Regions from separate parts of the Deinococcus terrestris genome, predicted to be linked through region 2. Evidence: riboswitches for the same ligand, from Rfam matches in the RefSeq annotation. Region 2 holds a riboswitch; each other region holds the start of a gene.
The links. Region 2 has a riboswitch for cyclic di-GMP ahead of F8S09_RS17150 (hypothetical protein). Riboswitches for the same ligand answer to the same signal wherever they lie in the genome.
Positions count from the first base shown of each region.

Region 1: it holds a riboswitch for cyclic di-GMP, as region 2 does, so the genes downstream of both, F8S09_RS11130 (Ig-like domain-containing protein) here and F8S09_RS17150 (hypothetical protein) in region 2, are expected to answer to the same signal.
Region 3: it holds a riboswitch for cyclic di-GMP, as region 2 does, so the genes downstream of both, F8S09_RS06240 (DUF11 domain-containing protein) here and F8S09_RS17150 (hypothetical protein) in region 2, are expected to answer to the same signal.

Region 1 is NZ_WBSL01000004.1:219,395-221,588, forward strand. It holds gene F8S09_RS11130 (Ig-like domain-containing protein) at 1-827, opposite strand, end outside; cyclic di-GMP riboswitch class II at 1,282-1,366, opposite strand; gene F8S09_RS11135 (MOSC domain-containing protein) at 1,546-2,088, opposite strand; gene F8S09_RS11140 (acyl-CoA dehydrogenase family protein) at 2,085-2,194, opposite strand, start outside.
Region 2 is NZ_WBSL01000024.1:9,669-11,862, forward strand. It holds gene F8S09_RS17145 (lipopolysaccharide biosynthesis protein) at 1-946, opposite strand, end outside; cyclic di-GMP riboswitch class I at 1,143-1,222, shown strand; gene F8S09_RS17150 (hypothetical protein) at 1,233-2,194, shown strand, end outside.
Region 3 is NZ_WBSL01000002.1:20,725-22,918, reverse strand. It holds gene F8S09_RS06245 (vWA domain-containing protein) at 1-1,004, opposite strand, end outside; cyclic di-GMP riboswitch class II at 1,168-1,251, shown strand; gene F8S09_RS06240 (DUF11 domain-containing protein) at 1,323-1,820, shown strand; gene F8S09_RS06235 (hypothetical protein) at 1,876-2,194, shown strand, end outside.

The DNA.
Region 1 (2,194 bases), on a different contig from region 2:
TCGGTGACCCGGCCCTGCACTCTCACCGGCGCCGTGACGCTGGCGCCGTTGGTGGGCGAGATCAGGGAGACGCTGGGCGCCTGGGTATCACCGGGCTGGGTGCTGGGCGGGTTGACGGTGAACGTGACCTGCACGGGGCTCGAGGCATTGCCAGCGGCGTCGTAGGCCCGCAAGCTGACTGTCTGCGTTCCTACCGGGAGGGAAGGCAGCAGGGTGTCCAGGTTGACCGTGGGGCCGGGCGTCACGTCCAGCGCAACCTCGGGTTCGCTGCCGAGCTGGTAGGTGATGCGGGTCACGGCCTGATTGTCGGTTGCGGTTCCGGTCAAACGCACGGGATTTTGCACACTCGCCCCGGCAGCGGGAGAGGTCAGCGTGAAGGTGGGCGCCTGCGTGTCCGCAGGTGTGCCCGTGCCGCTGCCGGTCGTGACCGTCACGGTGCGGGCCACCGAGGTGCTGTTGCCTGCCGCGTCATAGGCGGTGACGGTCAGGATGTAGGTCCCCGCCGTAAGGCCGCACAGACACAGGCTCTGGCTGATGGCGCCGTCCGCGGGCAGGGTCAGCACCTGTTCATTGCCGTTGCCGAAGCGGTACGTGAGGCGGCTGAGCCCCACGTTGTCGCGGACGGTCCCCTGAAGAAGCAGGCTGCCACTGGCCGTGCTGCCTTGCTGCGGCGAGGTCAGGTTCAGTGTCGGCCTGACGGTGTCCTCTGAACCTGCAGGGGGCTGGGGGTTCGGGCCAGGGCTGGGAGTCTGGGTACTACAACTGGCCAGCAGGGTTAGGGTCAGCAGTGCGGCGGCGCATCCATATCGGGAAGGGAGAAGGGCCATGATAGTCTCCTTGATCGGGAATGAGGACTTCTGCGGACCACTCCACCCCGGCTTGGTCCTTCGGGAACTTGGTCTGGGAAAACGGCAGTGTCCGGATACCGCAAAGCATTCACCCCGCTTAGCGCGTAATGAGGCGAACCGGGGATCTTGGGGCGCTCACACAGCTCGCGTGCACCCCGTGACCGAATTGGGAACACCCTGATCCAGAGATGTCCGCTTCGGTCAACCGCTCTGCTCTGCAACTTTGCAAATCCGTTTGGGTTGTCCAGGGTGTGTCCCTGTTGGGCCGGAATCCGTCTCAAAACAATGAACGTCATCTCACCGGAAGGGGAATTCCCCGAGCCGGTTCCATGCCTCCTTTCGCAACGGGTTATGGCTGAGCGGTGCCGCACCCACCAAGAAGCGTGGGGGCTGCTGCCATAACACAGCGGGGGCTAATGACACACCAGTCCGGTATGTCCCGAGTCGGTCGCACCACTGGCTCCACCCGTTCCAGGTGCCCGTATAAGGAACGAGGTTTCACAGCCCCTCGGATAGCACCAGATTGTGGCTATCCACCCACAACCTAGAGGGGCAGGCAAAACCAATGATGAGTTGACTCATTAGCTGGAGTTGCACACAGACTCATGTGGTCTAAAGTGCGGTGGGTCCTTCGATGCGGAAATTCGTTCCTCAAGGGCGTCCGTGCGGCTCGTTTCCGGGTCAGTGGCTCTTGGCGTCAGACCCGCTCCAGCCGTTGGTGAGGCTCCGGGGGCAGTTCTGCTCGCACCACGTCACCTGGCCTTACCACGCCTCCCGTCAACACCACGCCCATTACCCCCGCCTTGCGGACCAGCCCGCCGTGCTCGTCGCGTCCCAGCACCGCCGCGAGCAGTCCCGGTTGAAAGGCGTCGATCTGGCCGCAGGGGTTCCGCAGGCCCGTGACCTCCACCACGGCTTCTCCGCCCAGATGCAGGCGGGTTCCGGTGGGAAGGCCCAGCAGGTCCAGGCTCCGCGTCAGCAGGTTCTCTCCCAGGTCGCCGGGGCGCACCGTGAAGCCCTGCCAGGCCAGTTCCTCCAGCAGTTCGGCGTGGATCAGGTGAATCTGCCGCAGATTGGGCTGGTCCGGGTTCTGCGCGACCCGCGAGCGGTGCTTCACCGTGTGGCCCGCGTGCGCGTCCCCCTCCACGCCCAGGCCCGCGAGGAGGCGCACCTCCGGCTGGGGTGCCTTGCTGAAGCCGTGCTCCGGGCTGAGGCTGACCGCCTCCACCCTGGGGGTCACTCCAGCGCCCCCACTCCCGTCAGGTGCCGCCCCACGATCAGCGTGTGGATGTCGTGGGTCCCCTCGTAGGTGTCCACCGTTTCGAGGTTGAGCATGTGACGGATGA
Region 2 (2,194 bases):
CCAGCAACCATAGAAAGAGTGCATGGTGGGCAGCGTACTCCTCTCCAAAAAGCAGCCGCAGCGCCCAGGGGCCGATAGACCAGCCTGCGAGCAGGCTCAGGAGCCCGACGCCCAGCGACAGCAGCATAAACCGAGCGGTCAGTCCCAGGAAGCCTGCGCGGTCTCCTTGCGCGAAACGCAGGGCGAACTGGGTGGTCAACGCCGTTCCGACAGCGCCGATGACCACACCGCCAACGATGTACCCGTAACTCAGGGCCGAGTAAATGCCTTGGGCCTCGCTTCCAAGCTCATGCTCGACGGCAATGCGAGCGATGTTGGCGCTCAGGGACACCAAACCGGCCACGACACCGAGCGGCCACACCATTCGCACGAGCTGCTGTAGGTCGGGCCACCTCAACAGGCCTATGGGGGGTAGAAAGGGGCGTCCGCGGCGCAGGTCATATCCAAGAAGTGTCAACAAGTTGACCAGTGTCACCCCAGCGGCAGCCACCGCCAGGTCGCGGGTCAGGGCAAAAAGCCCCAGGGGGAGCGCAGTGTTCAGTAGGCCCCGAATCAGCACTCCCTGCGCGATCCAGTCGAGATGTCCGTGGCGCTGAAGCTGGGCATAAATGAGTTCGCTCAAGCCCTCGAACAGCTTGGCGACCGCCAACGCGAAGATCACCCACCATTCGCCTCTATTCCAGAAGACGGCAGCCACAAGTGTGAGGGCGGCTGCGAGCGAGAGTGCACGCAACGTCGCGTAGGTGCCGAAGCTAAATGCGTCCTTGACGTCCGTCACCATGACGTTGCGCAGTTGCAGGCCCAACCACAGAAAAATAGGCCCTGTTACCCCCAGTGCATAGGCATACTGACCAACGACTCGGGGACTCGACCAGTGGGCCAGCGCCGAGATCAACGCGAACTGTGCCAGGTTGGAAACCAATGAGGCTGCGAAGGTCCAACCCACATCGCTTCGCAGGCGCTGAGGCGCCGAGTCCGGCCACACTCTGTTTGTGTCTGCCATGCAAGTTCAGGGGCCAACCTAGCACGTCCAACGGGGGCGGCTGTAGTCACACTTCTCAGTCATAAAACTGTGAGGTCGGTGCGATAGATTGGGCGCATGAAGAGTTTGTAAAGCTCACTGAGCGCCGCTACGTCCCCTAAACCGACAAAGGCAAAGCCTCCGCGAGGAGGTGACGCAAAGCCACAGAACTCATCTCGATGAGTCCGCTGGGTTACCGAAAGTAGGAACTGTGAGAAACAACAAAATGTGTGCCCTCGCGCTGGCTCTGTTGCTCAGCGCCTGTTCTCAGACGCCGGTGGTGCGTCCTGACATGACTTCGACTCCTCCCACGTCGGGCACAGCCAACGATCCGGCGGAAGTGTCGGCCGAGGTGCTTGCCACTCCTGACGAGGTGAGCACCGTCCAAGACACGCTCGCCACCTATCAGACGCGTCCCCTGCGCCCCAGCCTGCTTAGCAACGCTGTCAGCATTGATCCGGGGGGCACGCTCAGCGTAGCCGGGGAGAGCATGTTCCCCATGGGCTTTTATCATGTGTCTTGGGCCGGCACAGCCACACGCCGCCTCAAAGACATGAATGACATCGCTGCAATGGGATTTAACAGCATGACAGTTGCCATGCTCGATGCTGTAGACGACATTGGCCCTATGCGTAAGCTTGTGCAAGCAGCTCATGCCAAAGGTATGAAGCTTATCATACAAGACGTGAACAGCCAATCTGTGGCAGCCCTCCGAAATGAACCTGGAATTCTGGGTTGGAAGGTCGCTGACGACTGCCAGATCAACTATACCCCGGAACAAGTTGCGGCACGTGCTCAAGTGATCAAACAACTCGACCCGACTCGGCTGACTTACGCGAGCCTTGGCGTCAGTTTCTCAGACCCACGCAGTGCGTACTTCGGTACAACGGACGCTACGGGCAACCAAATCTACCCAATTGGTGGTGGCGATGGCCTCAGTGCCGTCTACCGGGCCATGAAAATTACGGTCCGCGAAGCGCTGCAAAAGGGCGTTATGCCGATCGGCAACGTCCAGAGCTTCCGTTGGAGCGGCCAGCGGATGCCGACCAACGCTGAGGTGTACAACATGACCTCGCAAGCACTGGGTGCTGGGGTCAAGGGCATCATGTACTACACCTATCTTGACGACAGCAATGACTTGAGCCCCCAAACCAGCCTGCGCACTGAGCTGAA
Region 3 (2,194 bases), on a different contig from region 2:
AGCACGTAGGGGTCGAGGCCATAGGCGTTTTTATAGATGCGGCCGTCGGGCAGCGTGAGGGCCGAGGGCTTGCCGTCGGTGATCATCACGATCTGCTTCATGTCCTTGTTCTCGCGCTTCAGGAGCTGCTGCGCGAGCCGCAGGCCCCCCGCCGTGTTCGTATGGTACGGCCCGATCTGTGCCTGCGCGAGCTTGGCGACGGGCACTTCCTCGGCCGAGTCGTGGAAGAGCACGAACTTGACCGTGTCGCCGGGGTACTGGGTGCGGATCAGGTGCGCCAGCGCGAGCGCGACCTGCTTGGCGGGCGTGAAGCGGTCCTCGCCGTACAGGATCATGGAGTGCGAGCAGTCCAGCAGCACCACGGTCGCCGCCGACGAGTTGTATTCAGCCTGCCGGATCACGAGGTCGGATTCCTCGAGCGCGTCGAAGCCTTTGCCCATGATGTTGCCCAGCGTGGCCGTCGTATCGAGGTTGAGGGTGTCCCCGAACTCGTAGTTCTTGAGTTCGCCCGTCATCTCGACGCCTGAGGCGTACTCGCGGGTGTCGTGGGCGCCCGCGCTGCTTCTGCCCAGGCCGCCCATCAGGTCGCGCAGGCTCTTGTAGCCCAGAAAGTCAATGCTCTTGTCAGTGAGCTGAAAGCGCGACTCGCCGCTCTGGCCCTGGCCGCCCTGTCCCGGCTCCTCGTCGAACTCCTTGCGAATAAAGCCGTCCTGCTGGAGCTTGTCCATCAGCCGCTCGATTTGCTGACCCAGCGGCGTCTCGCGCACGTCGTCGGCTTGCAGGGCTTCTAGAAGCTGCTCTTCCGGGATCATGCCCCGGTCGGCCAGTGCCTCCAGAATCGCGTCGAAGAGGTCGTCCATGCTGGGCCGGGCGTTGGGATCGGGGTCGTAGGGATCGTTCATGCCCTGCCCCAGCAGCGCTTCCTGAATCATCTGCATCAGCTCGCTGGAGTCGAGCTGGTCGAGTTCGCCCTCGAACTTGCTGTACCGCGTGACACGCGCCATACCGGTGACCTCCGTACGCGACAGCATGGCGTGCCCAGCTCCAACGGTTTGTAACAGGGACGCCCCCGGACCAAATCGCCGCATCACCATCCTACAAATGAGAATCTAATGAGAGTTCCTAGAAATCACGTAAGGGAACTGTTATGGCTTGCTGAATACCTTGCTGTCGTTTCGGGCGTAGAGCCATGCGGTGTATTTCGGGCACCTGCCGCATGAGGAGCCAGTGGTGCGACCGGCGAAACGGACCCCCCACCCAGGGGAAGCGTGCGCCGGTCTGTCGTGTCGGCGTCCCTTCCTGCCAAGGAGAGAGCCGCTGATATGAATCGCCTGACCCTTCCCCTCCTGCTCGCGCTGCCCGGCCTGGCCCTGGCCCAGGGCGCCTCGCCCCTGGTGCTCGACCTCGCCCAGTCGCTGATTCAGACCGTTCAGGTGGACGGCAAGGCGACCGAAAAGCGCACGCCGAACTACACCAAGGTCCGCCCCGGCGACCTGCTCGCACAGACTGTCACCGCCCGCAACGTCAGCGCCCGCACGCTGGCAAACGTCGCCGTGAAGCTGCCGGTTCCGGCGGGTCACGTGTACGTCGCGCCAGATGGAAGCGCTGCCGCAGGCGTCCGCACCGAGTACTCCATCGACGGCGGCAAGACCTTTGCCCCCGCCCCCCTCAAGAAAAAGATCACCGTGACCGAGAACGGCAAGGCCGTGACCCGCGAGGTTGAGGTCAAGCCGGGCGAGTACCAGGCGGTGCGCTGGACCATCGCCGCCCTACCTGCCGGCACCGAGAAGACGCTCGGCTTCCGCGTGCAGGTGAAGTAACACCCATCAGTCGTCACCGGGCCACGACGCCCGAAGCGAATCCAAGGAGAAGAAGATGAAAGTGAATACGAAGATTGTGGCTCTGGCTGTGGCGCTGGCAGTGGGAGTGGCGGGAGCGGTGGGTACGCCCGCCAACACCCAGATCAAGAACACCGCGACGGCGAGCTTCCAGGACCCCAGCGATCCCACTGGCAACACCACCAGCAGCCAGACGTCCAACGAGGTCGTCACCACAGTGTCGGACAAGTCGAGCTTCAACGTGACCTACGTGGGCAGCGTGGCCAACAGCGACAGCGCCACGACGGGCACGGCGACCTCCACCCTCCCTGCCGAATACAAGAAAACGGCCAACCAGGGCGACACGGTCGCCTTCA